2 regions of the Paenibacillus stellifer genome follow, and region 1 is predicted to be linked to the other one. Evidence: riboswitches for the same ligand, from Rfam matches in the RefSeq annotation. Region 1 holds a riboswitch; the other holds the start of a gene.
What was found. A riboswitch is a leader RNA that binds a small molecule or an ion and turns the genes downstream of it on or off. The one in region 1 is predicted to bind ZMP and ZTP.
Positions count from the first base shown of each region.

Region 1 (15,794 bases):
GACACAGCCACGGGGGGCAGATTCGTCTTCCTATTGCGGGACCGCTGTTTGTTCCGAAGGGAGCGACCAAGTATGTCAGCGGTCTCTACACGGTGGGGACGCAGCAGATGAAGCTGTATGTCAGCCGGGGCTTCGGCGAGACATACATGCCTTTTCGCTTCATGTGCCGGCCGGAAATAACGGTGTTCACACTGTTACACAAATGAAATAAACCCGTCACCTAACTCTAATACTGACAGGTTACAATAGACGCATGACCCCCTTTGAAATATAGATGGCTTGGGACCCGAGAATATCGGGTCCATTTTTTTGTCCTTTGGGGGTAGGGCTCTTTATTTAAGCAGCAGGTTCTGGATAAAACTGCTGACGGTCAGAAGGCGAGAAGCTAATGCGGAGAATCGTTTATTTGTGGTATGGTGAACCGTATCACAAATAGGGGCAAGTTTTTGAAGAAAAGCTCTTGCGGGTTGAATTCCAGTTCAATGCTTCGCATGTCCTTCGGTACGCCGAAGTGAATCTGCCTGATGACGCTCTGGAAAAGAGTCTTTTGCGTCTTCGGGGGAGAGGAGTGCAGCAGCGAGTGGAATTAGCAATTAGCCTGCAATTGCGCAATGCCGTTCTCCTTGCTTCACAAGGGTTTGTAAATTAGCTTTGCATCCTTGATAGGTTCAGCTTATACAGTCTACATTTTTTGGGAAAATATTATTGTCTGCCGCATAGATTTGGAGTATAGTATATTCCCATGTTGGGAGGGAGAGATTACTATGAAAAATAGGATCGAATCATTTAGAGGCTCCGATCATTTTCGGCTTAATTATATCGCTGATCGTGTAATTGCAGCGATTGCGGTTCCAGGTACCGGTTCTTTGGGGAATGCAGCAATCATTGATCTAGGCGATACAACTCTTGTCGTAGATACATTCTCGACAATACAGGCTGCAGAGGATTTGAAAGCTGCCGCAGAGTACCTCACGGGAAACCCTGTATCCTATGTAATCAACACGCATTGGCATAGTGATCATACCTCTGGAAATCAAGTGTTTTTACCAGCGGCTCATATTATTTCAACATCAACTACTCGTGAGATTATGAATACTTTTGCCAGAGACAGGTTAGCCCAATATCGGGAAAACACGGAGCAATTGTATCAGGCTATCGAAGAATTTAAAGAGCAAATACAACAAGAGACGGATGAAAAGTTAAAAAGGGAAATGGCATGGGAAAATGCTAGTGACCGTGAGTTTATGAAGATGCTCCCCAATCTAGTACATTCGCTGCCGACAATAACTTTTGATCAGCAGATGACCATACATGGCAGTAATCGTAGCATTCAACTCATTACATTTGGCGGGGGACACACGCAAAGTGATGCAATTGTGTACATCCCGGAAGACAAAATTGTCGTAATAGGGGATCTGGTGCTCTCCAAACATCACCCGGTTTTGACATATGCAAATCCTCAGGAATGGCTGAATATTTTGGAGCAGATCGAACTGCTGGATGTAGAAACGATCGTACCGGGACATGGCGAAGTATGCTCTTTGCAAGAACTTCACGAAGTGAAGGGATATATAACCGATATTATGGCAATCGTGACAGAAGCCGTTCAAAGTAAGAACAGCATTGATGAGATTGAAGTACCGGAATTGTATCGTAGCTGGTACTTTACTACATACTTTAAGACGAATTTGAGTAAAGTGTATGACATGATCACTAAGTTAGAGGATTAAGGAAGTCGGCATTCCATGCATCGGTATAGATTGTTTCTAGACACGGTATGATTCAATGGTGAACGAGTTGGATCCATTTCGCCTTGCGCGGTCAATAACTTCTATAGAATCCTCGATTATTTTTTTCGAATATTTGTGCTATTTTTGAACTGTCCGACTAGACCTCCGATATAGCATCCCATTTGTTTCGGACAGCCGATCGTGGCAAAATCAAAACTTTTCATAGCGTTGATGATACTTTGAGCGGTTTGGTTGGTCACGTCTTTGCTCGCTTTGGCAAATATAATAAATTCATCACCATGCGCACGGCCAATGGTTGCATGATTTATATACTTTTTAACGTTGGATTCAATCATTTTATAACAAGCGACAATAACGTTATCTCCTGCTTCGAAGCCGTAATCGTCATTAACTTGTTTGAAGTGGCTGATGTCAAACCGAAAAACCGGGATCTGTTCATTAAGTGCTGAGGTAATCTCGATGCGTTCAAAATCATAATCCAATTCAAAAGATGGGATTGCTCTGATGTATAGGATCGATAGCCTGTCCAGGGATCAATTGCCGCGGGCTTAAGCAACCCAATCTCATCGTAGTGTCGGAGCATCTTTGTAGTAACACAATTCAATTCTGCGAACTCTCCAATTTTCAAACGAAGACACCCTTTCGCAAGTTATTCCGGCCGGAATTTCTTTCGTAAAGCATAAACCTTACCACAGCAGGAAAGTCAATACTCCCGAATAGAGAACCGAAAAATTCCCGTTATTGTTTAAAGGTGGATAAAATAATGAATCTTATCTGTGAATCGCAAGTCGTTGACGATTACTTGACCATGACAGCAGAGGTCGATTATGATCACCTCCTGATTGCTGAATTGACTTCCAAATTGGCAGCATCATCACAAGATCAAGTGGATTTTATTAAACAGTCGTATGAATATGTCAGAGATCAGATTGACCATTCTTGGGATATCCAGAGTTCTAGAATTACTTGTTCCGCATCGGAAACATTGATTCATAATGAAGGCATTTGTTATGCAAAAGCGAACCTTTTGTGTGCAATGTTGCGAAGAGCAGGCATACCATCTGGATTCTGTTATCAACGACTTACGATCGGGGACACTCCAGATACGGGATATTGTATTCACGCATTAAACGCTGTTTATATACAGGAATTGAGAACGTGGATCCGTTTGGATGCACGAGGCAATAAACCTGGAATCCACGCAGAGTTTTCATTGAATGAAGAAAGACTTGCCTTTCCGATCCGAAAAGATTATGACGAGGCTGACTATTTGACCATATATAAGTCTCCGAATGTTAAGACCATCGAAGCGTTAAAAACCAACTCTAACTGCATAAATATGTATCTTCATGGTCTACCCGACCAGTTGTGAAGATTAAGCTATCGGGAACGATTCACCATTTGAAGTAAATAACTTCGAAATTCTTCAACATATGATTTAGGCTCTACGATTTCTAGATTTGTACCGAAACTTGCTAAGAATTGAAATCCAATACTGTTTTGAGGAACACAGATTGTTGCCAAGAAAAGTTCAGAGCTATAGGATTCAATACTTTTTCGACCGTACCTTTCAATGAATTGATCTTTGATGCCAGGTGAAATCAACGCCTTGACAGCGACTAGCTCCGGTTGATAACTTGCTTCCTGCTCTTGCTTCAACAGATCATCTCTAGGGCTAAACTTTTGTTCATTCATATTAAGATGATCGATCCGGGATAGTTTAAACGTTCTATATCCCATGCGCTCTAAACAGAATCCCTTCAGATACCAACTCGTTTCGCTAAAATGAAGCTGATAGGGCTCGACCGTTCTTTTCGTCGCAGTGCCATTTTTATCTGAGCATTTTGCATTAATCTAAGCCCTTGTTACACAAAGCAATTTTGAGCATAAAAAAGGACTTCACCCCAACTTGGAGAAGTTTTCAAGTGACCAAACGAGAAAACCCAAGGGAGTGAAGTCACTATGTATATTCTCCAAGAAAGTCTATTTTCCTTTGAAGAGCTTCAAAAAATCGAATCGAAAGAGCGATTGCCCATCTTTTTCAGCGCTTTGGACCTGCGACCTTACGCAAGAGAATTGAGAAATCCCTCACCCCGAGGAGCAGACGGACACTGTCGTCAAGGCATTCTTCGCGCGCTACTCGCAGCTCCTTTAGAGAATATCGATACGTTCACCGGCCTAGCGCGCAGACTAAAGTTTGACCTCCGTTTCCGTTACCAATGTGGGCTTCGACTGGATATCCCCGCTCCTTCGATTTCTACATTAAGTCGAGTCTTTGCCGAGTTGACTGGCAAAGGCCTTGCCAAGCAGTTGTTTGAGGATCTTGTGACTCAGTGCCAAGAAGCTGGAATCATCGACGGAACTCATGTCGCTATCGACAGCGCCGCTATTCACGCTTACGAGAAAAAGGAACCCAAGCGAAAAAGTGAACTCACCGGCAATGCCAACTGGGGTGCCAAGTTTGACACCTTTGGCAACAAAGTCAAGTGGTTTGGCTATAAGTTGCATCTGGCCGTCGATGCCAAAAGTGAACTTCCCATGGCGCTCAAGGTGACCTCTGCCCATGTGAACGACGGAGACGAAGGGCCTGCACTCATGACGACTGTCGCTGCGAAATCTAAAGTGAAATTCTTCATGCTGGATGCGGGCTACGACCAAATAAAAAACTACGAGGCCGCCCGGAACGTCAAGGCGCAAGCCATTATTCCGCTGAATCCACGGAATGAAAAGGAACCGCCAGCGGGGATTACCCGCAAAGGCACGCCCTGTTGTTCGATGGGATTTCCCATGACGTATTGGGGACAGGAAAAGGTGCATTTAAAATTCCGTTGTCCACATGCGACAGGTCAAGTGGATTGTCCTTTGGGCATGGCCGCTTGTTCGTCCTCCAATTATGGAATGGTGGTTAAAATCAACAGTCAAACGGATCTCCGGCGTTATGCGCTACCGCATCGGGAAAGCCGAGGCTGGAAGGAACTTTACAATAAACGAACCAGTGTAGAACGCTGCAATTCTCGAATGAAGACCTATTTAACTGCAGACCAGCTTCACGTCTGGGGGATTCAAAAAGTGACAACTCACCAATATTTAAATGCGATTGTGTTACTTGCCTCTGCGCTTGCCATTGCGAAGCAACGAGTACAGAACGCCGCTTAAAAACTTCCGATTCATTGAAATTCTGTCCGTCTGTCTATTTTTCACTCCACTCTCACAACACTGAGATTTCGTTGTAACCTAACTTTGACTTTAAATCAAAATATGAATTATGCAAAATGCTCATCTAAATAATCAAATGAAATTCAGACCGACCCTCCCAATCATAAAAAGACAGTTGAATTGAACCTTTAGGAGTCAATGGGCTAACCATGGCTTCTATTTTTTTGATCGTTATTTCAACTTCTTCGCTAATCAGGATTTGTTCCAATCCGCCGAGCGCAGTCAATATATTCTCCAAGTCGGAGCTGCTTAACAGACGTTTATCAACCTTGTATTCATCCATAATGCCGTAGCCGCCATGAACTCCATTGACCGAATAGATCGGGATGTTGGATAAACTCAAGGTTTCCATATCGCGAAGAATTGTTCTTTTGGAAACGTTAAATAATTGCGCGAATTCATTTTCTAACAAGAAGGAGGGTATGCCTTATGTCAGCTATTGCCTATTTAAACTTTGATGGAATTGCAGAACAAGTGATTGAATTTTACTCGGAGGCTTTAAACGCAATTGAAGTAAAAAAAGTGAAATTCGGGGATATCCCGCAAAATCCAGACTACCCAATGCCGGAAAATGAGTTGAATATGATCATGGAGTCTTCCATAGAATTCGCAGGCGGGAAAATCATGATGTCGGACATTTTGCCTTCAATGAAGGCGGTAACAGGTGAGCTGGTCAAAGGGAATAACCTGCTTTGGAATGCTGGTTGATAAATTTTCAATTAACTGGAAATTCAATAGCGATGCAGATCAGTTTCTCGATAATGTAATATCCAACAAACAGTAACTCATTCTAAAAATGGTCTTGCAAGTGAAGGCCATCGAATGTATGGTCAATGGAACGATTATGGCCGTTTCCTGCTTGATTTTTCGAGATTTTGGGACTACTATAAGTAAATATTTGGTATGTGTGACTGGCGTAAACGTGGACAAACCACGGGGGAGCACATATTATTATCCGCCGTACGCCTGGGCAAAGTATCTGATTATTATCAGGTACTTTTATTTATTTACGGAGCCATTCCTGTAATGAATTAATCTGAGGTTTGAATGAAAAAAGCGCCTTCTGTATACTGGGAAACGTTCCGACCAAAGAACAATTTCAGCATAGGAGGCACTCTATCATGAAGTATAAACAATCGAAGAAACAGAATCAACGAATCACCCGAATTTCCGAAAATACCCTCGTGGTCGGCGCAGATATCGCCAAAGATACCCATGTGGCTCGCGCCATAGACTTTCGAGGGATCGAACTGGGTAAGGATTGTGTGTTCTCTAATACCCGTGCCGGACTCGAGCAACTGGTTCAGTGGATGAAGGAGCTTCAGCAGGAGCATGCCAAGAGTGACGTCCTCTTCGGTATTGAGCCCACCGGACACTACTGGTTTACGCTGGCGGAATATTTAGGGCGGCAGGGCATTCCTTTGGTCATTGTGAATCCGCATCACGTACACAAAAGCAAAGAACTGGAAGACAATTCACCCACGAAAAATGACTATAAAGATGCCAAGGTCATTGCCGATTTGGTGCGAAACGGGAAGTACAGCGAGCCCAAACTGCCAACGAGCGTTTACGCCGACCTGCGGATTCTCATGAATCTTCGGGAGAAGATCATGGTGAACTTCGGGCAGGTGCAAAGACGGGTGCAGAACTGGCTGGACCGCTTTTTTCCGGAGTACACGCAGGTCTTCAAAGACTGGGAAGGCAAGGCATCACGCATTACGCTTAGCGAGTTTCCAACGCCAGGAGAAATCGTAGAGATGGGCACAGAGGCCATTGTCCAGCGGTGGAAAAAAGACGTAAAACGAGCCGTAGGGGCGAAACGAGCGCTGCACCTCATGGAAACGGCGAGGCGTTCCATCGGGCTTACGGAAGGACTTCCCGGAGCGAAAGTGGAGATCAAGACGCTTCTGGAGCAGTATGAGATGTTCGCCAGACAACTCGAAGAGATTCTGGCCGAGGTGGAACGTCTCCTTGCTCAAATTCCGGGAACGAAAGAGATGCTTACCGTTCCGGGCGTAGCCGTAGTTACGTTGGCAGGGTTTCTCGCCGAAGTCGGGGATCTGAGCGGTTACGAGCATGGACAGCAGATTATTCGGCTCGCCGGACTAAACCTCAAGGAGAACAGTTCGGGAAAGAAAAAGGGCAAATCCAGTATTACTAAACGTGGACGCGCACGCCTAAGGGCGCTGCTGTTCCGGGCGGTGATGCCCATGGTGGCAAAGAACGCCGAGTTTAAGGCACTGCACCAGTATTTCACCAAGCGAAGTCAAAATCCGCTCAAGAAAAAGCAATCCCTTGTAGCCTTGTGTGGGAAGCTCATTCGCGTGCTTCATACGCTCGGAACCAAGCAGGTTCCGTACAACGCAAACGACGTGTTAGGGCCGGTGCGTCAGGCTCAGTTACAGATGGCAGCTTAAGCCAAACCGAATTCATGTTTACCGCCGGACCGGAATGAGCCAAGACAACGGAAGCACGGAGCAGCCGTAGGAATTATTCCATAAGGGCAACGACCCTGTAAAGGAGCAAGAAACGGCGTCCACCTTTTGAGAGGCAGAACGAAGGAATGTAAGGGCTAAGACCCAGCGTGACATGGGAGGGTAAGCCGTCAAAAGAAGGTGTGGATATCCAAGGTGCGATCAGAGGAATTATCTAAGGGTTGGAAATAATCCCCCGACCTCTATTCCCGCCACCGGCTCCTCCAGAAAATAATGTCATCCTTACATGACTTCTCCATCTCTCGATCTGTCAATGAGTGAAAATCCGAGAAAGAGTGAGTAAACAAGAGATTTTATTAATTTATAGTGGGAGGGATATAGATGAGCGTAATTAGTTTAAGGTATGGAATGAACCCCCACCAACAGCACGCACAACTTTACACCAATGGGAGCTTGCCAATCCAAATTTTGAACGGTGAAGCCAGCTACATTAACTTTCTGGATGCCTTAAATGCTTTCCAGCTTGTTCGAGAGCTTAGACGAAGTATCGGCCAACCGTCGGCAGCTTCGTTCAAGCATGTCAGCCCGGCCGGTGCTGCTGTCTATTCCCCGTTGAGCGACTCGCTTGTCAAATCTTATTTTGTGGAGGATATGAAACTGTCCCCTTTGGCTATTGCTTACGCAAGAGCAAGAGGGGGGGATCGAATGTCATCATTTGGCGACTGTGCGGCATTCAGTGATCGGGTTGATGTGACCGTGGCCCATTTACTCAAAAAAGAGGTCTCGGATCTCATTATCGCGCCAGGATATGACGAGGATGCATTGGAGCTTCTCAAAAAGAAAAAGAACGGAAAGTACCTTATACTGGAAATGGATGCGGATTATATACCCGAAAAGATTGAAAGAAGGTCCGTATTCGGCATCACAATGGAGCAAGAGCGAAACGATGCGGAGATTTCGGGGGCGGTCCTGCAGAACATTGTAACAACAGAGCAAGTCATCCCAGACAACGCGAAGAGGGATCTCCTTATTGCTCTTATTACGCTCAAATACACGCAGTCCAACTCCGTTTGTTTTGCGTCAGGCGGTCAGACGATCGGGATTGGCGCAGGGCAGCAGTCACGAATTCATTGTACGCGGCTTGCAGCAGGAAAGGCAGACAATTGGTGGCTCAGACAGCACCCAATCGTAAGTCGAATGGATTTCCGGGCAGGGATATCGCGTACCGAAATGAATAATGCAATAGACGGATGGACGAATGAAGATTTTACATCAGCCGAAGAGATGCAGTGGCGGCATTATTTTAATGCGGTACCTGAACGGTTGACTAAATCCGAGAAACAGAAGTGGCTTGCCGGCTTAAAAGAAGTGTCCTATGCTTCCGATGCTTTTCTCCCTTTCCGCGATAATATCGATCGATCCGCCCAAAGCGGCGTTAAATATGTGGTTCAAACTGGCAGTTCTTTGCGTGATAAACAAGTCATTGAGGCTGCGAACGAATATGGCATGGTAATGGCCTGTTCGGGTATCCGATTGTTCCATCATTAAATTTGCGTGAGGAGTGACAGAAATGGCGCGCGTTCTATATTTATTAATGGCGGATCAGAGGGACATATCAATCCAACGATTGGAGTTGTGCAGGAGCTTGTGTCGCGTGGGGAAGAGGTCGTGTACTTTTGCATAGAAGCGTTCCGGGAGCGTATGGAGAAGACGGGAGCTTCGGTACGGACTTTTGATGGTCAAAAGTTTATCCAGGCTTTTATATCAGGCGGACGGAATTATTTGCTCCAAAGAGTCAGCGGTCTTCTGCTTACGGCAGATATCGTTATCCCCAGTGTTCTTGAACAAATCCAGGGAGAGCATTTTGATTATATCATCCATGATTCCATGTTCGGCTGTGGACGTATGCTTGCCCAAATTCTGAAGCTTCCTGCGATCAGCTCTTGCACTTCTTTTGCCCAGACCGAAGAATCATTCGACACCATAATGGCGCAATCTCTCACAGATGCCCCTGCCGAAATCATGAAACCAATTAACGATAAATTTCAAACCCTGACGGTCATCATCAAGGAAAAATACGGTGCGGAGATTCACTCTCCTTACGAAGTATTTTGTAATCCTGCACCGCTTACCATCGTCTATACAACAAGGGAGTTACAACCTTCCGGCGAAGCTTTTGACACGACTTATAAATTTGTAGGTCCATCCATCACTGCACGGTTAACGCAAGCACACTTCGACTTTACTGCAATCAAGGGAACCCACCCAATTTACATCTCGCTAGGCACAGTCTTTAACCAGGCGAGTGATTTCTACAAGCTCTGTTTCGAAGCATTTGGGAACTCGGAGCATACGATTGTCATGGCTATCGGGGACAGAGTCCGAATTTCTGATTTGGGAAAAATACCTGGGAACTTCATCGTAGACCAATACGTTCCTCAGACGGATGTACTGCAATATGCCAAATTGTTTATAACACATGGCGGAATGAATAGTACCCATGAAGGTCTTTATTACGGGGTTCCGTTAATTGTAATCCCGCAAAGCGCGGATCAGCCGATTATTGCGGAGCAAGTGGCCAAAGCCGGAGCAGGCCTTAAATTGCAAATGCAAGGCTTGACTGTAGAAGAGCTGCGTGATGCTGTGGATCATGTGTTAAGCCGCCCATCTTTCAAGGAAGCTGTAACCAATATAGGGAAATCCCTTCGGGAAGCAGGCGGGTATCATCAAGCTGTTGAGGAGATTTTTGAATTTATGAGTCGTTAGGGACTCCGCACAATCAACTTTAACAGGGCAACTCCATTTTGAACAAACAAAATGGAGTTTTTATATACCTAAAGCCGTATTGGCTGCTGCTCCAGAACATACTTTTTCACTGACTGAACCACGAACCTTATTGTTTAAAATGCACCAGATGTTCGAGCGGCTCGCGTTCCGACACATGCCGGTTATAAGGATGATCTTCCTCCGCGTAACCGAGCAGGATGCCGGTGCGGATTAGGAGATGCTCGGGAATATCCAGCTCTGCACGCAGCAGCTTCGGATAAGCGACAGAGCTGAAGGCAGGCACAGACTGAATGCCGTGCTGCTCCGCCGACAGCATGAGATAGCCCCCGAAGGTGCCCAGATCCATGATTGACCATTCTGTCAGTGTACGGTCCTGGCACAGAATGGCCAACGCCGGAGCATTGAAGAACTGGAAATTATTCCGCCAGTTGGCTGCTCTCGCTTCCTGATCCTCGCGGGCAATGCCGACGTTCTCGAACAGACGGATGCTGTTGCGGCGGCTGCGGTCCTGCAAGTCCTCCGGCCATGTCTGCGGCATAGGGACCTCCGGGGCGTAGGGTTCAGACCGGTCATGTGTTTCCAGATAGGACTTACGAAGCCGCTCCAGAGCAGCACCGGTCACTACGTACACCTCCCATGGCTGGGTATTGGACCAGGATGGAGAACGAAGCGCATCTTCGAGCAGTTCGCGAAGCAACTTGTCGGGAATGGGGCGATTAGGGTCAAAGCGGCGTTGATTTAGGGTATGGGAGGAGTGTAATCTTTACCTAACGTTCTAGCAAGTACGCACATTTATGTTGTATAGGAACCATTTTGTGCCTAATGGAAAGGGGAGCAGTATCATGACATTCGCAGAGGTGGACAATCAGCCATATTCCGGATGCCCCGTCAGCGTCACGCTGGAGGTCATTGGCGGTAAATGGAAGGGGGTAATCCTGTATCATTTGCTGTCCGGGACCAAAAGATATAATGAACTCCGCCGGCTGCAGCCGGAGGTCACTCAGCGCATGCTTACGCTGCAGCTCCGCGAACTGGAGGAGTACGGCATCGTTCACCGTGAGATATATAGACAGATCCCGCCGCGTGTCGATTATTCCTTGACCGAATTCGGCCAATCGCTCGGGCCAATCATTATTGCGATGAAGGAATGGGGAGAGCGCAATAAGCAGGCAATCTACAGCGTCAAGGCGAAATGCAGCGAACCGGAGAAGCCGGGCGGCTCCGCACCTGCGGGTGAAGCGTAATGTTGGACTATAGGAGCAGGGTAGGTCACTCTCTATGGAAAACAAAGTGTAAACAAGCCTATGCGAGCTTTTTTGTTGTGCAACACAATGATTGGGTTTGAATGGTAGATTCAATTATTAGAATAGGGCGTTATCCCATTTGTATATAGGTTGTGCACTAACTTGAAAAATTCTTCTGACGATAAATCCTTTTGTCGCTGGAGCCAAAGACGAAATAAAGAAAGAGAGGTTGACAGGTGAAACTCAATTAAGTATGGCGTTAAGGAATAGTTGTGCGTAAAATTGATGAAAAGGATAAGGTGTAGAAAACCTCGCCAAATTATTTAAAACAGCAAAACTCCCCTACAAAATTAATAAGGATATGAAAGCGTATCTGATCACACATTCAGTATCGGACATTGCCATGCTTGGCGTTTTGCATTCTGACGATAAGATTAAGTCAAAATGACATTGATATGGGAGTATAAGCCTCCGACTCTCGAATCGAATGACACATCAACGGGATTTAAACTTCGACTTTTCTAATCTGCTCTGTTCACGCATAGCCTGCATCTGTCTGGCATGTCTTGCTTCACGGCGGCTTTCTCTCGCTTTGAGTTGGCCGAGCATAATGAGCAGCCCCAGGGTGCCGAGCACATAAGAAACGATATGATTTACTTCATTCCACAGGTTTGCAGCAGTCAGGAACAATACCGCTCCAATGATTGTGGCAACAATCCGTCCTGTATTCTTATTTTGCGTATCTATTAATTTTTTCTCAAAGGAGCTCGATAACTTTACCCGCAAATTTCCGCTATCCATTTTATCGACTACAGAAATAAACTTCTTTGTCGTAGGAATGATTCCTTTTAGAAGATTCTTGCCTTCATTGACAACGGTGGAAACAGCACTTCCTCGCAGATCGCCACGCATAACCTCTTCGACGTAAGGCTTAGCGGTCCCAATCAAATCAAGCTCAGGGTCCAGTCCTAGACAAAGTCCATAAACTGTTATCATTGCTTTTCCCAAAAATGTGGTGTTTGCAGGTAACTGAAAGGGCTGAGAATAGAGGAAATGGCGTAACTCTTCTGAATTGTCACCTGACGTCACAAAACTCAAGTCAAACGTATCACCGTTAAGTTGTTCGAATAATAACGTAAGATTCCTTGAAAACACCTCTAAGTCTACATTCCGTCTTAAAAATCTTAAACGATTAAGGGCATCAATTGCGCCGTGAGCATCCTTTAAATACACAGCCATTACAAGTGCTATCATCTGCGCCTTCATATCATCTGCAATTCGTCCGACCATCCCAAAATCGATTAATGCTATTGTGCCGTCAGGCTGCACGAGGACATTTCCCGGGTGCGGGTCTGCATGAAAGAAACCTTCCACCAGAATCTGCTCTATAAATATTTCCATCAATGACTTCGCTAATTTAGTCCGATCAACACCCCAAGCATCAAGCTTAGCAAAATCGTTGATTTTTGCACCTTCTAAAAACTCCATGGTTAAAACTTTTGAAGTTGTATAGGACCAATGAATGCCTGGAACAACGATATCATCCCGATGGATCAACTGCATCTGAAAGTCTTCGGCATTTCGTCCCTCTTTTTGATAATCGAGCTCTGCCATAACGGTTTCGTAGAACTCATCATACACGGCATCGAGGTCCATGAAGTCTGCAATCTTCGTCTGGCGTTTCAATAATCGAATAGCAACTTGTATGGATTTCCAATCAATGGCGATAATATCCTCGACTCCAGGACGCATCACTTTCACTGCGACTTCTTCACCTGTTCGCAAGGTCGCCCGATGTACCTGTCCTAAGGAAGCCGCAGCGATAGGAGTCGGACTAAACTCAGCAAAAATCTCGTCAATGGTTGCGCTGAGCTCACTCTCCAGCCTATGTTTGATCTCGGTAAAATCCACTGACGCTACAGAATCCTGCAGCTTGGACAATTCATCAATGACTTCCTTCGGCAAAATATCCACTTGCGCACTCACATGCTGACCCAGCTTGATAATTAATCCGCCCATATCCATTGCAGTCTTCGTAAAATAAGCTGCCTGTTTTCGATATAATGCTTTTGTTCTGGCTTCCAAGCGCCGTCTCGGAATAAAGTGCTTTTGCCTGCCCAGCCACCAGAAATCCCAAGCAAACTTAAAAATCATTCGCATAGTTCTTCTGAATCTGACATCCTTCATCAATTGAAAGAATTCACTCATCCTTGCTGCATCCTTAATCTCTCCTTATGATGTACAATCTGCACAATAGTATGTTATTTCATACTAATCATATTTTCAAGGAAGCTCATTTTTCATGCATAGGAATCAGCAGGATATCATATCGGAACTCCGAATTGTTAACGTATAAAGTGCACATAAGGAGAGGAACCTATGGCCGAGAATAAACTACTAAGAATGGACAATGTCGGCATCGTTGTAGAATCCCTGAATGACGCAATTTCTTTCTTTGAGGAGATTGGTTTGAAGCTCGAAGGGCGGGCCATTGTTGAAGGTGAATGGGCTGGTCGCGTAACCGGACTGGGTTCTCAGAACGTAGAGATTGCTATGATGGTTACCCCGGATGGCCACAGCCGGCTTGAACTTTCGCGATTTGTTAACCCGCCTACGATATCAGATCACCGGACTGCTCCTGTGAACGCTCTCGGTTATCTGCGTGTGATGTTCACTGTTGAAGACATTGATGAAATGGTATCCAGACTCACTAAGCACGGTGCTCAGCTCGTCGGCGAAGTGGTTCAGTACGAGGACTCGTACCGGCTCTGCTACATTCGTGGAACCGAAGGACTGTTAATCGGTTTAGCGGAACAACTCGGAAATAAATAAGTAAAGCATGTGTTAGGGTCTTCATCGTTATTCGCTTCGTAATATCGCTACCATAATCCTGCGGCATAGCAATCACCTATCAAATCGTATAGTTAAATACTTCATTAACACCAGTGTACCGGACAAATGCGAGGGATATAATAGCGATATAACAAGGGGGGGAACACAATGCCTATTAAACGCTTTCATATTCAATAAATTTGCTGCCGCAGGCGGGGAAATTGGGTCTGGCGTTACAAGATACCTGGCATCAAACCATCCCGAACTGTTATTTGGAATCCACCTAACCGATGTGTGTCTCAAATATTATCAGCTCCCGAAAGGGGAATCTGCTGGAGGAGATCACCCACAACGACCACATCTTATTTGTCTGCCTGTTTGAAAAGGCTAAGGGGAAAATGCTTGTAGAAAATAATTATCGGTACCGAGAGGGAGTTCCAATTACCGAATATTATTATAATTGCGGCAAAACCCTGGGGAGACTGCACCAAATATCGAAAGGGTATACGCCTGTCCATCGCCGATTTAGCTTTTTTGACAAATACAATGCCGAATATATTGATAAACTGATACCGTGTTCCTTGCCTTTGCTTAAGGAGAAAGATGGTAGAACTCCTTGATACCTTACAAGGATTGGATATGAGCCTGGAGACTTTTGGTATGATCCATTTCGATTACAATGATGGGAATTATTCGATAGATTTTGATACCGGACAAATAACTGTATATGATTTCGATAACTCATGTTTCGGTTGGTATATGTTTGACTTGGCCAGTATCTGGGGAAACGGCGTGGGCTGGATACAATTTGAACCAGACGCTAGTAAACGCAGAAAGTTCATGGATGATTATTTTGAGATAGTCCTCGCGGGATACAGATCCGAGACCAATCTCGAAGACTCGATGCTGGATAAGTTGCCGTTATTTATCCAAGTCAATCTTATGGAAAATATATTAGGCAGATTCGAGGATATGGGCAACAATTGGGAAGAGTCTGAGTGTAACGAGGAGCTGTCGTATCTTATAAAATGTCTGGAAGAAGATATCTTGTACATGGGATTTTTCCATGAGATTTACTCTAGTGAAGAGCCGTTTGGCGGCTAAGATCGCCAATTTTAGAGAACAAATTCATTCGGAGCGGTTTCTGTCTCTAGATTACTGAATGAAAACAGCGGCAGCCCTGGACACCCCGCCCTGGTCTGTCGCTGTTTGATTTTTTCCAGGAACGACATGCCTACAGGGGGACTTCGATCTGTCTCTGTTCTTTAAAATACACCCAGGAGGTGAAGCCGATTTCCTTAAGCCTTGCGGCAACCTGCTCAAGCTCATCCCCGACGCGGGAAGGCTTGTGCGCATCCGAGCCGAAGGTAACCGGCACGCCGTACCGCAGCGCCCGCTCCAAAATATCGTCGGACGGATACCATCCGCCGCTGAGCTTCGTTTTGCCGGATGTGTTGATTTCGATGGCGACACCGGAGTCGCCGATGATCTTCAGGCATTCGTCCAGCGGACCGGGGGCGGGGATGTCG
Region 1 is NZ_CP009286.1:4,515,492-4,531,285, reverse strand. Features, by position in the region: gene PSTEL_RS20810 (metallophosphoesterase) at 1-206, shown strand, start outside; gene PSTEL_RS20805 (MBL fold metallo-hydrolase) at 765-1,730, shown strand; gene PSTEL_RS20800 (GGDEF domain-containing protein) at 1,847-2,266, opposite strand; partial or broken gene PSTEL_RS28745 (MerR family DNA-binding transcriptional regulator) at 2,272-2,379, opposite strand; gene PSTEL_RS20795 (transglutaminase-like domain-containing protein) at 2,515-3,123, shown strand; partial or broken gene PSTEL_RS27225 (WYL domain-containing protein) at 3,132-3,587, opposite strand; gene PSTEL_RS20790 (transposase) at 3,714-4,907, shown strand; partial or broken gene PSTEL_RS20785 (helix-turn-helix transcriptional regulator) at 5,050-5,367, opposite strand; partial or broken gene PSTEL_RS20780 (VOC family protein) at 5,397-5,751, shown strand; ZMP/ZTP riboswitch at 5,865-5,946, shown strand; gene PSTEL_RS20775 (IS110 family RNA-guided transposase) at 6,089-7,384, shown strand; gene PSTEL_RS20770 (phosphoribosylaminoimidazolecarboxamide formyltransferase) at 7,784-8,950, shown strand; gene PSTEL_RS20765 (macrolide family glycosyltransferase) at 8,957-10,168, shown strand; partial or broken gene PSTEL_RS20760 (nitroreductase) at 10,296-10,910, opposite strand; gene PSTEL_RS20755 (winged helix-turn-helix transcriptional regulator) at 11,032-11,433, shown strand; gene PSTEL_RS20750 (ABC1 kinase family protein) at 11,929-13,641, opposite strand; gene PSTEL_RS20745 (VOC family protein) at 13,813-14,265, shown strand; gene PSTEL_RS28595 (phosphotransferase) at 14,869-15,369, shown strand; gene PSTEL_RS20735 (histidinol-phosphatase) at 15,500-15,794, opposite strand, start outside.

Region 2 (15,794 bases), 780 kb from region 1:
GATGCCGGTAGCCCGGCTGTACGGTATATTGAAACACATCGGTCACGGTATTGCCTGTGATATAAACACTTGATTCTTTTTTGTTTTCATGTCTCAAATTGCCTGCTGACCAGTCGGTCGGAGCAAAGTGCAGATCGGCCAGAACACCGGTCAATTGACGGTTCATCTCCTCCGGATACGGGGACAGCTTGTTCCATGTCCGGAGTCCGGCTTCAACATGTCCAACCTGGATTTGCTGCAGGAAGGAAGCGTAGCTGGCGAGGAAGGTGGTCAGCGTATCACCGTGAACCAGAACCAGGTCAGGCTTCGCCTCTCGCAGAACCGGTTCCAGTCCTTCGAGCACGCGGATACTGATTTCATTCAGTGTCTGGCGGTTCTTCATGACATCCAGATCATAGTCCGGCACAATCTTGAACACTTCGAGCACCTGGTCCAATAGTTCGCGGTGCTGCGCCGTTACGCATACAATCGACTCGATATGCTCGGAATGCTTCTGAAGCTCAAGAACAAGCGGCGCCATCTTGATCGCCTCGGGTCTTACCCCGAATATCGTCATTACCTTAATCTTTGACATATCCCCTGTCCTTTCTTCTGCGTTGCCTTCTGTCTTCGAATTATTTGGTTCCGTACAGCCGGTCGCCGGCATCACCAAGCCCCGGTACGATATATCCGTGGTCATTGAGGTGCGAGTCAAGCGCCGCAACGTAAATATCGACATCGGGGTGAGCCTCCTGAACGGCGGCGACGCCCTCCGGAGCGGCGATCAGATTCATCATTTTAATCTGGGTACAGCCCCGGTTCTTCAGGGACGTGATGGCTGCGATAGCGGAGCCTCCGGTAGCCAGCATCGGATCAATGACAATCAGTTCACGCTCCTGCACATCCGTAGGCAGCTTGATATAGTACTCTACGGGCTGCAGGGTCTCCGGGTCGCGGAACAGGCCGACATGACCAACCTTCGCCGCAGGCAGCAGCTTCAGGACGCCTTCCAGCATGCCGAGTCCCGCCCGAAGAATCGGAATGAGCCCCAGCATTCTGCCGGAAATGACCTTGCTCTCCGTTTCGGCAACCGGGGTCTGAACGGTAATCGTCTCCAAAGGGATATCCCGCGTAATCTCGTACGCCATCAAAGTAGCCACTTCGTCTACATGCTCTCGAAATTCCTTCGTATTGGTCCGCTCATCGCGTATGAAAGTCAATTTGTGCTGGATCAAAGGATGATCGCATATTACCAGTTTTCCCATTCATTGTCCCTCCGAGTTGTAAGTCTTGTCCAGACCGCAGACGAATCTCTTCCTTCACGGCTAAATCCTGTCTATTATATCATCACCGTGAGCGCTTTTCACTAAGAACAAACGTGCAGAAATGGAGGCGAGACCAGTCCCGAAGTCCCGGACGTACTGGACTTTGCTCCGGATTATGAGGGGTTCCTTCCATTCCCGGAAGTTCATTCATGTTTTGTCTTCCCCGTTTTCATTTATTGCATACTTTTCACAATATTTTCACGCCTTTTCTTGAAAAATGCATGAACATTCGATACCTTTTCATACGCTTTCCAGCGTGACAGGTACCTCTTTTTTGTGAACATTCTGTTACATCCGATTCTGTGCATAAACATGCTAAAAAGGCCCCCATATGACCGAAAGCGGACATATGGGGGCCTTACAGCGAACAGCCGCTCGCCGCGATTCTTCTTAGTACTGAAGCTCCGGATAAATCGGAAAGCGTTCCGTCAGGGAAGCGACCCGAACGGCAGCGTCTTTCAGCGACGCTTCATCCTTCGGATTCTTCAGAACCAAAGCGATGATGCTGCCGATTTCGGTCATAGCTTGCTCGTCCATGCCGCGGGAAGTTACAGCAGGTGTACCGATACGGATACCGCTCGTGACGAACGGGCTCGTCGGATCAAACGGAATGGCATTCTTGTTGACGGTAATACCGATGGAGTCGAGTACCTTCTCGGCGTCTTTGCCCGTAATGTTCAGGTTGCGCGTATCCACGAGCATCATATGGTTGTCGGTGCCGCCCGACACAATGTTGATGCCTTCGCCGGACAGCGTCTCGGCCAGCACCTTGGCGTTCTTCACTACATTTTCCGCATATGTCTTGAAGGATGGTTGCAGCGCTTCACCGAATGAGACAGCCTTGGCTGCGATGACATGCATCAGCGGTCCGCCCTGGGAGCCCGGGAATACAGCCTTGTCGATGGCTGCGGCCCATGGCTGCTTGCACATGATCATGCCGCCGCGCGGTCCGCGAAGCGTCTTATGGGTTGTCGTCGTTACAAAATGCGCATGCGGCACAGGGCTCGGATGAGCGCCTGCGGCAACGAGGCCGGCGATATGCGCCATATCCACCATGAAAAGCGCGCCGATATCATTTGCTATGGAAGCCAGCGCTTCGAAGTCGATCGTACGCGGATAAGCGCTCGCTCCCGCAACAATCAGTCTCGGACGATGCTTGAAGGCAGCCTTGCGCACTTCGTCATAGTCAATCAGGAAGGTATCTTCTTGTACGCCGTAAGCGACGAAATTGTACAGGAGGCCGGAAGCGTTAACCGGGCTGCCGTGCGTCAGATGGCCGCCGTGGGCCAGGTTCATGCCGAGCACAGTATCGCCAGGATTGAGGGCGGCCAGATACACGGCCATATTCGCCTGCGCTCCGGAATGCGGCTGCACATTGACGTGGTCTGCTCCGAACAGCTGCTTCGCACGGTCACGGGCAAGATTCTCAACGATGTCAACATCCTCACAGCCGCCGTAGTAGCGCTTGCCAGGATAGCCTTCGGCATATTTATTCGTGAGGACGGAGCCCATAGCTTCCATAACGGCTTCACTGACGATATTCTCCGAAGCGATCAGCTCGATATTCGCCTTCTGGCGTTTCAGTTCCAGTCCCATTGCCTTTAGCACTTCAGGGTCGCTCTTGCGCAGTTGTTCCATTTTACTTGATTCCTCCCTAATTATAGTAGAAATTAATCACATAACCGAGAACCGCTTGTCTCCTTCTTCGCATAGACCGCCCGCTCGCCGCCGATCAGCGGCGGCCGGGTATAAGCCGCATTGACTCGGGCCTCTCCGATGTAGCGCAGCGAAGGACGGAATGGCACCGCCACACGGCGGAGGTGCATGCCAATCAGTGTTTCTCCGATGTCGATTCCGGCATGGGCTTGTACACTTTCGGCCAACACCGGATCGTCCATCGAGTTATAGGCCGCGGCCCCCAGCGAGCCTCCTGCTCCGGGAATCGGCACCGCTGACACCTCGCTTAGGCCATAACGTTCGAGCACCGCGCGCTCCATGACAATCGCCCGGTTGAGATGCTCGCAGCACTGATAGACGGGGGTGAATCCAAACTCTTCAGCCGCCTTCCGGACACCGGCCAGCAGCTGTTCGGCCACCTCCAGCGCGCCGCTCGTTCCGATGCGTGCACCCGCTACTTCGCTGGTGCTGCCTCCAATAACGAGCACTTTTCCCTGCCCGACCTTTCCTGCCTCAGCCAGCTCCTTAAGCACGAGGAAAGTCTGATCGGCAAGGGATTGCTCCGCGCCTGTTCCGTTATCTTTCACCGTGGTACCTCCTTAAAGTCCAGAATGCCAAAACCGGCAAGCCAAACGCGACACCCACCGTCAACAGAGAATCCGGAAGACGCATCCTTCAATAAAAAAGCGCCTTATTCAAACAAAAAAGAGCAGTCCGCAGGCAGCTGCGGATTTGCTCTTTCGCCCAGGCGACCGGCCGTTTATCCAGGTGCTCCATCGTGGTTGATCCACATTTGTCGCCAGTTACACCCGGACCGTTAGTTTTGTCTATATCTTAAATCATCATTAGGCGAAAATCAACCGTTTGGGGGTAAATACCTGACATTAAGGATAAATGCCTAGAGCATCTTCCAGACGCTGGGCGTTACCGAAAAATCGGAAATCCCTGTTGAACGCGCAGCTGGTCATGCTCAAATTATTTCCGAGCGAAACCCTGCCATACTACTGCAACTGCCTGCTTCCGGCTATACCTCCGGCGGGAACATCCCGCTTTTATTATTGTAAGCGAAGAGCTTCCAGCTTATCCAGCAGTCTGTGCAGCGAAGAGCGAATTTCGGCAGCGGCGTATTCATAGTCCTCCCGGCTTCCGCCGAAGGGGTCCATGATATCCGTGCTCGGAATGCGCTGGCGGATTTCGATAATCCGCTCCAGATCAGCCGCCTTAGGCTCTTGCCCCAGCGAGGCCGCAAGCTCCGTACCGGCATAGAGGCTGTCCAGCTCTTCCAGATCGCGCCGCACCGCGTCTTCATCCTGAACATACTCTTTAAGAGTATGGGTCTTCGTAACGGCAGAAGGATAATAGTGCAGTACATGCCGCTTGTGGCTCTGGGTGAGCGTCAGCACCAGATCCGCCCAGTTCAGCAGATCGGCCGACAGCTGGGAGGATGTAATGTTGTCCGTGATGCCTTCATCCCGCAGTATGCCCGCCGCGTGTCTGGACATCGACGTCCCGGCGATTGCGGACACCCCGGCGGACCGCACCTCCAGTTTGACTCCCCGCTCGGCCGCCAGCTTGCGCAGAAGTCCCTCGGCCATCGGACTGCGGCAGGTATTGCCTGTGCAGATGAACAAAATATGAAGCATGCAGATCACCTCCATGGGATTTATCGTTTGCCGCTATTGTATCAGAAGATGAACAGCAAGCCAAACCCCAGCAGAATGGCTCCGCCAATCGCCTCCCCATATTCACCCATCCCCCGGCCGACGCGTCTGCCGAGCAGCAGTCCGGAGATCGACATCATGCCGCCGCAGGCTCCAAAAGCCAGCACCGTCAGCAGCACATGGCTCACAAAGACGCCGAGCGACACGCCGACCGAGAACGAATCGATGCTGACGCTCAACGAAATCAGCAGCATACCCCATAGCGTGCGGTGATCAAAGCCTCTCATCTCCGTATTATCAGCCGTGCGGAAAGAGTTGATGACCATATGCACGCCCAGCGCGACGAGCAGCCCGCCTGCAGCGACTCCGGACACTCTTCCCAGCAGATGACCCACATAACTTCCGGTAACCAGACCAAGCAGAGGCATCAGGACATGAAAAAAAGCGACCATAAGACTCATCTGCAGCACATGCAAAAGGCGGATGCCCTTCATTCCGATTCCGACACCCAGCGAAAAAGCATCCAGCCCTAGCGCAAAGGCCATGATGGCAATCGTAAGAATCTGGCCTGCACCGGTCTGTACCTCCGCCACGCCCATGATGAACCCTCCCATGCTTCCCGTTATCTGTACAAGACACGATATGCGGGGGGGCGGACAATCATTCCAGGGTTTGGACAAAACAGAGGCGCGGCCCGGCGGATGTCGCATGGAAACGGCAAGTGGGGATTCACCTTCATCCCGATCAAAAAATGAGGTGGCGTGTGGCAGCCGGCGGCGGCTGATGCGTCCAGTCCGCGTCAATGAGCCGTCCGGCAGCGGCCGACGCGATCAGTCCGTGTCAATGAGCCGACTGGCGACGGCCTCAACGATCAGTCCGCGTCAATAACCCGACCGGCAGCGGCCTTCATCAGCCGGTTCATAATGGCGGAGCCGAGGCCGGTATCGGGGCAAGCCTCGGACAAAATATAGCCGGCCCCGGCCTCATCAAATTCCCGGAGAGCAGCGTACAGGGAATGCGCGGCCTGCTCTGGCGAGGCCAAGGGCCCCAGCGAGACGACGCAGGAAGCCGCGCCGTCCGGGTACAGGGACCGATGCTCCTCAAAGAGCATCAGTCCCGTGACTTCGCCGCGCGCCCGGGCTTCCGCGAGCAGCGCGGCCGCCCTCTTCGCCGCGCGCTCCGGCGAAGAACCCGTCACGACGCTAAGCGTGCCCCGCGGCGCGTAGTGCGCGTATTTCATGCCCGGCGCACGCGGCGCCGGGCCATTGCCCCCCGCCTCCGCCTGATCCGGAGGCGTGAAGTCGGCCGCCGCGTCGGCGCCAGTGACCGGCGCTCCCCCGGCCGCGGCCGACAGCTGCTGCGCCGTGACGCCGCCCGGCCGCAGCACGGTAATCCTCCCGCCTTGCTGCACCTGCACGACGGTCGATTCCAGACCGACGCCGGAAGCGCCGCCGTCGATCACGCCGCCGATCCGCCCCGCGAGATCGTCCAGCACATGGGCGGCCAGCGTCGGGCTCGGCCGGCCGGAGCGGTTGGCGCTGGGCGCAGCGACGGGGCAGCCGGCGGCCTTCAGCAGCGCCAGCGCCACGGGATGGTCGGGCATCCGGATGCCGACCGTATCAAGACCCGCCGTCACGCGGGGCGACACGGCGCCAGGACGAACGGGCAGCACAATGGTCAAGGGTCCCGGCCAATAGGCGTCCATCAGTGCCCGCGCTTCTTCCGGCACCTCCGCAACCAGTTCGGCCAGCAGCGCCCGGTCCGCGATGTGAACGATCAGGGGATTATCGGACGGCCTGCCCTTCGCCTCGAAAATCGCCTCGACCGCCTCCGTAAGGCGGGCGTCAGCTCCCAGCCCATACACCGTCTCTGTCGGGAAGGCGACAGTCCGCCCTTCCCTCAGCATCTCCGCAGCCTCCTCCAGCGCCGCGAGATCGGCAGCGTTCGCGCGCCACTGCTCCGCCTCATCGTCGGCGGAGTTCAGCTTCCACACCTTTGTCTCCATCTTGTCATGCCTCCGGTCACTTCATTTCGAATCTCGATTCAACAGCAGGCGGCCCCACCTTGTGGAGCCGCCCTGTCCAATATGAAAATAGTACCATACCCTAACGCAAAACCATAGATTTTAAGCGAACAGCGACCGGAACCATCCCAGGACGCTCTTCAGGAAATCCCAGACGAAGAAGCGAACCTTTGGCTGGGCGGAAGCTTCGCTTCCGCTTTGTCCCGAGCCGTTCGAGTCGTTTGTGACGGCGCTCCCGCTGTTTTGCGTACCTGCCGCCGAGTCCGAACCTTTGCTATCGGCGCCATTTTCACCTTTGCCCGATTTCGCTGAAGTCTGGACCACCTTCGATTCACCCGCCGGTTTGGCCGCCGCGTCACCCGATCCGGCATCTATGAAGCAGAGCGGCGGGAACAGCACGCACCACCAATTCTGTCCCTCCCCGGCACCCAGCGTAATCCGCAGCGCCTCATAATCGCCCGCCGGGTAGACGGTTCCGCCATACAGCTTGGTCGGAAATGGAACGACGCCCAGCTCCACTTTATACCCGTAAGCAAGCCCCCGCTTGTCGAGTTCTTGTCCCACCAGCTTCTCAAGCTCCGGCAGATGCTCCCGGATGACCGCTCTGGCCTGATCCAGGCTTTGCGGATTTTCCAGCTTCGCCACCCAGCCGTTCATCTCCTCTACCACCCGGTCCCGGATCTGGCGCTTCACCAGCTGGTCCCCGGCGCTGTCCGAGTTGGCCAGAATGCGCAGGCGTATCGACTGCTCGGGAATTGGCCCGCCCCCTACGGCGGCGTCGGTCTTTTGACTTTCCCAAGACATCATAATCATCATTAAAATACTAATCATAATAGCAGTATGCTTAACCAGTCTCCGCAGAGCATCTGCGGACTGCCGTTCATCGTGCTTCATTTCCCTCTCCCCCTCCGCGTCCTTCTGATTCCCAGTATGTCCGGGAAAGGGATTCTCCAAACCTATGAATCTATCGGATTATCAAAAAAAAGAAGCCGCAGTCTCCTCAAGGAAGTCCGCGGCTTCTCCAAATACACCCGAATTATCACCCGGTGCCGAAGATCCAAGCCCAGCTTAACGCTGACTCGCCGGCTTGCCGGTATAAGTAGCCGACGGGAGGTCCTCCTCGACTTCCTGGCCGTGCAGCTTGACGCTCATCGCGATGCCGATGCTGGCCATGTTGATCAGCAGCGACGTTCCGCCATAGCTGATAAAAGGAAGGGTAATCCCGGTCAGCGGCATCAGCCCGATAAAGGCTCCGATATTTTCAAAAATCTGATACAGCAGCATCGCCACAATACCGACGATAATGAACGGCCCGCCCCTGTCCTTGCATTCAATGGCAATCAGAATCATCCGGTGAATCAGAATGAAGTATAGCAGCAGCAGGATGGCGGAACCCATAAATCCGAATTCCTCCGCAATCTGCACGAAGATTGAGTCCGCATACGTGTAAGGAACAAGATTGTTCTGAACCGTGCTGCCCTTCAAATACCCCTCACCGCTCATGCCGCCCGAGGCGATTCCGAGCTTGGCGTTCCGCGTCTGATAGCTTGCATCGGAGGAGGCCAGGTCCGGAACAAGCCATGGATCGAACCGGCTGATCAGGTGATCGCGTCCCGGCAGCTTCTGCAGAAGCTCAACCGCTTTGTCATGATAATTAATATAGCTATAAATACCGGCGAACGTGACCCCTCCGACGAGAACGACCGTGATCAGAGCGTGGCTGAACTTGATATTGCCGATCCACAGCAGCCCCGCCAATATAATGACATAGCTGAGCGCGTTGCCGAGGTCATTCTGTGAAATGACGATAGCGAACGGCAGCAGCGTCAGCAGCCCGAGCGGAATGACATCCCGCCAGAACTTAAGCTTCTGCTTGTTCTTTCGGACGAGCAATGACGCCAGAAATAGAATCAGCATCAGTTTGAACATTTCCGCAGGCTGCAGGCTGAAGCCTCCGAATTTGATCCAGCCCTTAGCTCCGTTCTGCGTTGCGCCGACGAAGCTGACCAGCACCAGCACCCCGATGCCGGCTATATAAATATAGGTGGCATATTTAATCAGCAGACGGTAGTCTACCAGCAATAGTCCAAAGAAAGCGATGAACCCTAAAATATAAAACTTGAGCATCTTGAGATGAAACCCATCCGTCGATCTGCCATGCGTCACACTGTAAATAGCGAGCATGCAGATCGCCATCAGCATCAGAAGAACAATTACAATGACGCCGTCAACCTTTTTTAACTTCTGGAGCAATGCCCTGCCTCCCTATTATTGTACTAGCTTTCAATCGGCGGCTGTTATCATCCTAACCGCTGTCTTTATTGTAAGAGATAGGGCGGAAAAATACCAATCCAGAATCAGGCGGCGTCCATTTACCGGGCGATGCCCAGCACATGGCGCGGAATGCCCGCCAGATCGGGGACGGTGACGATCTCATCCCAGTGTCCGGCCTCTCTCAGCAGCCCGGCTACCGCTTCCGCCTGTCCGAGCCCGAGCTCGAAGCCGACGAGCCGGGGCGGCGCCGCGAGCAGCGCAAGCTGCTCCATCATGCGGCGGTACGGATCGAGCCCGTCCTCGCCGCCGTCCAGCGCGGTGAGCGGCTCATGCTCGCGCACCTCCCGCTGGAGCCCGGCGATATCGCCGCCGGGTATATAGGGCGGGTTGGAGACGAGAATATCCGTCTCCAAGCCCTTGAACGGCTCGAGCAGGTCGCCGAGCCGCAGCTCTACGGCCGCGCCGAGACGCTCCGCGTTGCGGCCGGCCACAGCCAGTGCCGCCGGCGAGATGTCGCCGGCCAGCACCCGCCACGCCGGCGCTTCCGCGGCCAGCGTGACGGAAATGGCGCCGCTGCCCGCGCCGATGTCTACCGCGGTCAAGCGGCGGGAGGCCCCGGCCTCCTCAGGCCGGGAGACCGGCATGTCGCTGGAGCCGGTTCTGATCTGTACGGGCGGGACTACCGCCCCGGACAGCGTGGCATCGCCTGCGACGGCCTGGCCCGACCCTGAACTAGCTTGCGTCGGGTCGCCCTCGGTATCCAGTTCCGCTCCGCCTTCACTTCCGGGTACGCCGTCTCTTCCGCCGCCTGCCGCCCCGGAGGAAGCCCCTTCGCCTTCGCTCCGGCTGTCCCCGGGATCTCCGGCATCGATCCCCGGCTTCCCGTCCGGCCACAGCTCGGCGGCGTACTTCAGCACCGCCTCCACCAGCAGCTCGGTCTCCGGCCGGGGGATCAGCACATCCGGCGTCACCTCGAAGCTTCGGCCGTAGAATTCCTGCTCCCCGGTAATATACTGCACCGGCTCGCCCGAAGCGCGGCGGCTGACGGCATGCTCCCATGCTTCCCGCTTATTCTGCGGGAACGGGTCGGCCAGCGCCATATAATAGGCCGCGCCGGACAAGCCCAGCACATGCTCCAGCAGAAGCTGGGCGCTGCGCTGTGGCTCGCTGACTCCGGCCTCGCCCAAAAAAGAAGAAGCCTTCGCAAAGGCTTCCCGGATGCTTTGCACCGGCGGCATGAAATATGCGCTCATTTCCAAAGCATTATTCTCCTTTTTCCAGCAGCTCGGCCTGTTCCGCGATGGAGAGCGCCGAAATAATCTCTTCGATTTCACCGTTCATGACGGAGTCGAGGCGGTGCAGCGTCAGACCGATCCGATGGTCTGTTACCCGGCTCTGCGGGAAATTGTACGTCCGGATGCGTTCGCTGCGGTCGCCGGTGCCGACCTTGCTCTTGCGCTCTCCGGCGTATTTGGCTTCCTCTTCCTGGCGCATCATGTCGGAGATGCGGGCGCGCAGCACTTGCAGCGCCTTCTCCTTGTTCGAGTTCTGCGACTTGCCGTCCTGGCAGGTCGCCACAATGCCGGTCGGAATATGCGTCACGCGCACGGCGGATTTCGTCGTGTTGACGGACTGTCCGCCCGCACCGCTGGAGCAGAACGTATCGACACGGATATCCTTGTCGAGAATTTCGATGTCGACTTCCTCAGCTTCCGGCATAACCGCCACCGTCGAAGTCGAAGTGTGGATGCGGCCGCCGGATTCCGTCGTCGGAATGCGCTGTACGCGGTGTGCGCCGCTTTCGTATTTCATTTTGCTGTAAGCGCCCCGGCCGTTGATCATGAAGATAACTTCCTTGAAGCCGCCCAGGTCGTTCGTATTGGCGTCCATCAGTTCAATGCGCCAGCCCTGCGTATCCGCATAGCGGGTGTACATCCGGTACAGATCGGACGCGAACAGAGCCGCTTCGTCGCCGCCGGCGGCGCCGCGGATTTCCACGATCACGTTCTTGTCATCATTCGGATCCTTGGGCAGCAGCAGAATGCGGATCTTCTCCTCCAGCTCGATCTGACGGCGTGACAGGTCGTCGATTTCCATCTTGACCATCTCACGCATTTCGTCGTCCAGCTTCTCGCCCTGCATCAGCTTGGCGGCATCCAGTTCTTCCATGACATTCTTATATTCGGTATAAGCCTCAAAAGCGGGCTGCAAGTCGGATTGTTCTTTGGAATAGTCCCTCAGTTTCTTACTATCGCTTGCAACATCCGGATCGCAAAGCAGTTCACTGAGTTTCTCATAGCGGTCCGCCAGAGATTGCAATCGGTCCAACAAGGGAGTTCACCTCTTTAGATCATTTTTAAAAGATAATACAGATTCACGACTTTATATTATATCACGAACCGGCCGATTTGGCTACATGCAGGTCGCCTGTAAGGAATGGATGAGGAGATCGTCGTGCTAGCACACGTTTCAGAGCCGTTCCTCCGCAGTTCGCGTTATGCCGGGGTCAAAAGCACCCTCGTTCTTCGCCGACTCGCACCTTTTTTATCATCGCCATATCGCATTGCCAAATCGCCGATTGCTCCCGACATCACCGCACAGCCGAAGATATGCAAGAACACCGCAGATACTCAAGAGTGCCACACCGCTACCGCCATATCGCCGCCTGCCAGTACCGAACTGCCGCAGATACGCAAAAAGCCACCCCGCAGCTTCTCTTACTCTGCGAAGTGGCCCGGCGTTTAAGCCCGGAGACGGGTGACATTATAACTCATGCATGAATGATATTTCTGAACGGGACGTTAACCAGCATAAGCATCCTTGCCAACCGAAGCTCCGGGACAAAAAATTACACGTTGAAGCGGAAATGCATAATGTCGCCGTCCTGTACGACGTAGTCCTTGCCTTCCAGACGCAGCTGGCCGCGTTCCTTGGCGCCGTTCATCGAACCGGCTGAGATCAGATCATCGTAAGCGACGACCTCGGCACGGATGAAGCCGCGCTCGAAATCGGAGTGGATGACACCCGCGGCTCCGGGAGCCTTCGTTCCTTTGCGGATCGTCCAGGCGCGAACTTCCTGCACACCCGCCGTGAAATACGTGTACAGCCCCAGCAGCTTGTAAGCTGCTTTGATCAGACGGTTCAGGCCGGATTCCTGCAGACCGAGCTCTTCCAGGAACATGGCTTTGTCTTCGCCTTCCAGCTCGGCAATTTCCGCTTCCACCTTGGCGCTGATCGGCACTACTTCCGCATTCTCAGCGGCGGCGAATTCACGGACCTGCTTCACATAAGGATTCTCCTCGGCAGTCGATACTTCATCCTCGCCTACATTGGCAGCGTACAGTACCGGCTTCATCGTCAAAAGATGCAGGTCGCGAACGATCACCTTCTCTTCATCAGACAGCTCTACGCTGCGGGCCGGCATATCCTCATAAAGAGCATCCTTGATGCGTTCCAGCACTTCGACTTCCTGGGTGTACTGCTTGTTGCCGCCCTTCATGTTTTTACGGGAACGGTCGATCCGCTTCTCCACGCTCTCCACGTCCGCCAGAATCAGCTCCAGGTTGATCGTCTGGATGTCGCTGATCGGGTTGACCTTGCCGTCCACATGCGTGACATTCTCGTCTTCAAAACACCGCACGACATGAACAATCGCGTCCACCTCGCGGATATGCGCCAGGAATTTGTTGCCGAGACCTTCGCCCTTGCTCGCGCCGCGCACCAGTCCCGCGATGTCCACGAATTCAAACGCCGTCGGCACCGTTTTGTTCGGTACAACCAGCTCCGTCAGCTTATCGAGACGCTCGTCCGGAACCTCAACCACGCCGACATTGGGGTCGATCGTGCAGAAAGGATAGTTCGCGGACTCCGCGCCCGCCTGCGTAATTGCGTTAAACAGCGTCGATTTGCCCACGTTAGGCAGACCCACGATACCCGCTTTCAAAGCCATTTATATGACAACTCCCATTTTTCATTAATTGACCAATTTAGCCCTGCGATCTAACCCATTATATATTAGAACAAAAAGTCCGGCAACAACGCCCTTAACCGCTCCCACAGCACAATCAAACCGCAGCGTCTCCGCCTGATAGAGCAGATTCCGCCGCAATGCACGCACTCCCGCGTTCGCTGCATTTTATCCGCTGCCCGACAGTTCACCTACAGTAACCTGACATCCCATCATCTGCAACACGACATTTCATCCACTGCATCCTGGCATTCCGTCATCTGCAACATTACATTTCATCCATTGCATCCCAACATATCAGCATCTACATCCCGACATTTTCCTTGCAAGCCGCAGCATCGTATTTCATCCACTGCATTCTGGCTGTTTGTCGTCATATTTCCCAGACCGCATATCAAAGCTGGTATCCCTGATCAGCTGTCTGCTAGAGCTCCACCTGTTGCATCAACGAACCAAATGTCCAATCTGTAAGGACAAATTCATGAAAAATGTCTTTCAAATAGTGGACACTTCTCCTCAGACGAGACATAGCTCCCACTTTGCCGAAATGCTTCAAATATCACAATATATAGAGGAACACCAGCCATCCGATCTATATATAGAGAACACCTTGGCAACCTCGCTTATTCCTCCCGTGTCCACCTTTTAAAAGACACTTATCGCCATTTGTCCTCATATCATGGACTCCACAGCAAACACGCCGGTCCTCCGCTTATTTCTTCTTATAAAATGTCCGGAAATGCCGATTCCTTAAATTCCTTAAATCTGCCTCACACATCCCGCACGACCCGCGCATCTCACATAACCTACAACCTACACATCCCGCACATCCCGCACATCACGCGCAGCGCAGCGCATCACATGGACAAATAATCTCCTCGTCCACACGTCAACCCTTTTTATCGCAAAAAAATAACGGCTGCGCCCTTCATCAACCGCATCCGTTATCGCATATATGCTGGACTATAGCTCTTTGGACATTGTAATGTCTGTGACGCCGTAGCCCATTTTGGTATACAGCTGAAAAGCGCGCTGATTCTGTCCGAACACATGCAGCCCGATCTTGCTTACATTCATGGAGCGCGCCTTCTCGTCCAGCGCCTGCATGGCCTGTTTGCCATAGCCTCTGCCCTGATAAGGCTCGAAAATATAAATATCGTATATAAAGGCTTCGCGTCCGCGGCGGCCCTCCGTCACATTGAACCAGATGTAGCCAACCGCCGTTTCGCTCTCCTCTTCCACAACGGAGTACAGATACGCGCCATCCGTCTGAAGCCCTGACGGCAGAAACCCAGTCATCGCTTCCTTGGATTGCTTCAGCGCGTTGTCCGGCTCCCAGTCGCCGGATTTGACCTTCTCTTCGGCAAAGTCATTTGTGGACTGTCTGAGGAAAAATTGGAATGTCGCTTCATCCATTTGAACCAGTTTTATCATTGTATTCCTTCCTTATTTTCGTGATCATACCTGCCTGCGGGAAAAATGCGGCCAATGCCGCTTCGCCAAATCCCCTCGCACAGCGGCCGTCTGATGGCTGTATGGCAGCCTAAATGCGAACCAGCCGTGGCGTTCCCCGCAGCTCATCAACGGAGGAGGCACCGATGCCGAACATCGCCGTCCGAAGCTCCAGCTCGGTCTGCGCAAGCTTCGCTTCCAGCGCCTCCTCCGATTCCACGGCCGGGCCCAGCAGCTTACGGCCGAATCCGGCCAAATCTGCGCCAAGCGCCAACGCCTTCGCTGCATCGACGCCGCTATGCAGCCCGCCGCTGCCGATCAGCGCACCGTTCGGCGAGGCGGCGCGGACGTCCGCAATGCACTCGGCCGTCGGAATGCCCCAGTCCGCGAATGCTTCGGCCGCGGCCCGCTTCACCGGATCAGGGCTGCGGAACTTCTCGACCTGGCTCCACGAGGTTCCCCCCGCTCCGGCCACGTCGATGAAGGCGGCGCCGGCATCATAGAGCCTCTGCGCCGTATCGCCGTCGATGCCCCAGCCGACTTCCTTGATGCCCACCGGCACGTCCAGACTGCGGCACACCTGCCCGATCCGGTCCAGCAGACCGCCGAACGCCGTATCGCCTTCCGGCTGGAACACCTCCTGAAGGCCGTTCAGGTGCAGCACAAGCCAATCGGCCCCGGCGATATCAACCGCCCGCCGGCACTCATCTACGCCGTATCCGAGCGAGAGCTGTACCGCGCCCAGATTGGCGATGACCGGAATATCCGGCGCATAGTCCCGGACACGGAAGGTCGCGGTCAGCTCAGGGCACTCCACGGCGGCCCGGACCGAGCCGACGCCGAGCGCCCAGCCGCGCCGCTGGGCCGACGCCGCCAGCCGGGCGTTAATCCCGCCGGTCGCGGGACTGCCGCCGGTCATCGAGCTGATGAGCAGCGGCGTGCGCAGGCTGCGCCCAAGAAAAGAGGTCCGCAGCGTGATGCTGCCGAAATCCACCTCAGGCAGCGCGTTATGGCGGAAGCGCCAGCGCTCGAAGCCTGCGGTCACGCCCCGGCCCGCCACGTCTTCGTTCAGACATAAGCGGACATGCTCGATTTTGCGCTCGCCCGTAACGGGAGCGTTCGTCTCGGCCTCGCCGCCGACGCCGTGCGGCAATTGATTCATGATGCTTCCTCCCGTCCTTGACTCTGTGCAGAGTACATTATAACACATCGCGCAAGCGGAATATGCAGGCCTTGTCATTCCAGGCACAGTCCCCCAGCGCCATGCCCCACAAAAGGAAACGCCGAACAAACGGCTGCGGCGCAGCGTTCCTTCGGCGTTCTTTATGGCTTCCGCTCGCCCTACAGCAGCGGAGACATGAGGCGGGCTCCCGATTCCAGGAGACGGACCAGAAATTTCTTGTTCATAAACTTCTCGTGAATGATGAGCGAGGTGG
Region 2 is NZ_CP009286.1:5,300,383-5,316,176, forward strand. Features, by position in the region: gene wecB (non-hydrolyzing UDP-N-acetylglucosamine 2-epimerase) at 1-574, opposite strand, end outside; gene upp (uracil phosphoribosyltransferase) at 615-1,244, opposite strand; gene PSTEL_RS24315 (serine hydroxymethyltransferase) at 1,695-2,942, opposite strand; gene PSTEL_RS24320 (TIGR01440 family protein) at 2,975-3,568, opposite strand; ZMP/ZTP riboswitch at 3,717-3,798, opposite strand; gene PSTEL_RS24325 (low molecular weight protein arginine phosphatase) at 4,037-4,624, opposite strand; gene PSTEL_RS24330 (manganese efflux pump MntP) at 4,666-5,241, opposite strand; gene PSTEL_RS24335 (L-threonylcarbamoyladenylate synthase) at 5,514-6,647, opposite strand; gene spoIIR (stage II sporulation protein R) at 6,768-7,559, opposite strand; gene PSTEL_RS24345 (FtsW/RodA/SpoVE family cell cycle protein) at 7,734-8,918, opposite strand; gene PSTEL_RS24350 (N5-glutamine methyltransferase family protein) at 9,038-10,198, opposite strand; gene prfA (peptide chain release factor 1) at 10,203-11,270, opposite strand; gene PSTEL_RS27785 (hypothetical protein) at 11,376-11,684, shown strand; gene ychF (redox-regulated ATPase YchF) at 11,788-12,888, opposite strand; gene PSTEL_RS24365 (GNAT family N-acetyltransferase) at 13,870-14,340, opposite strand; gene fni (type 2 isopentenyl-diphosphate Delta-isomerase) at 14,450-15,520, opposite strand; gene cls (cardiolipin synthase) at 15,700-15,794, opposite strand, start outside.
Region 2: linked by a shared signal. The riboswitch ahead of PSTEL_RS24320 (TIGR01440 family protein) and the one ahead of PSTEL_RS20775 (IS110 family RNA-guided transposase) in region 1 are both predicted to bind ZMP and ZTP.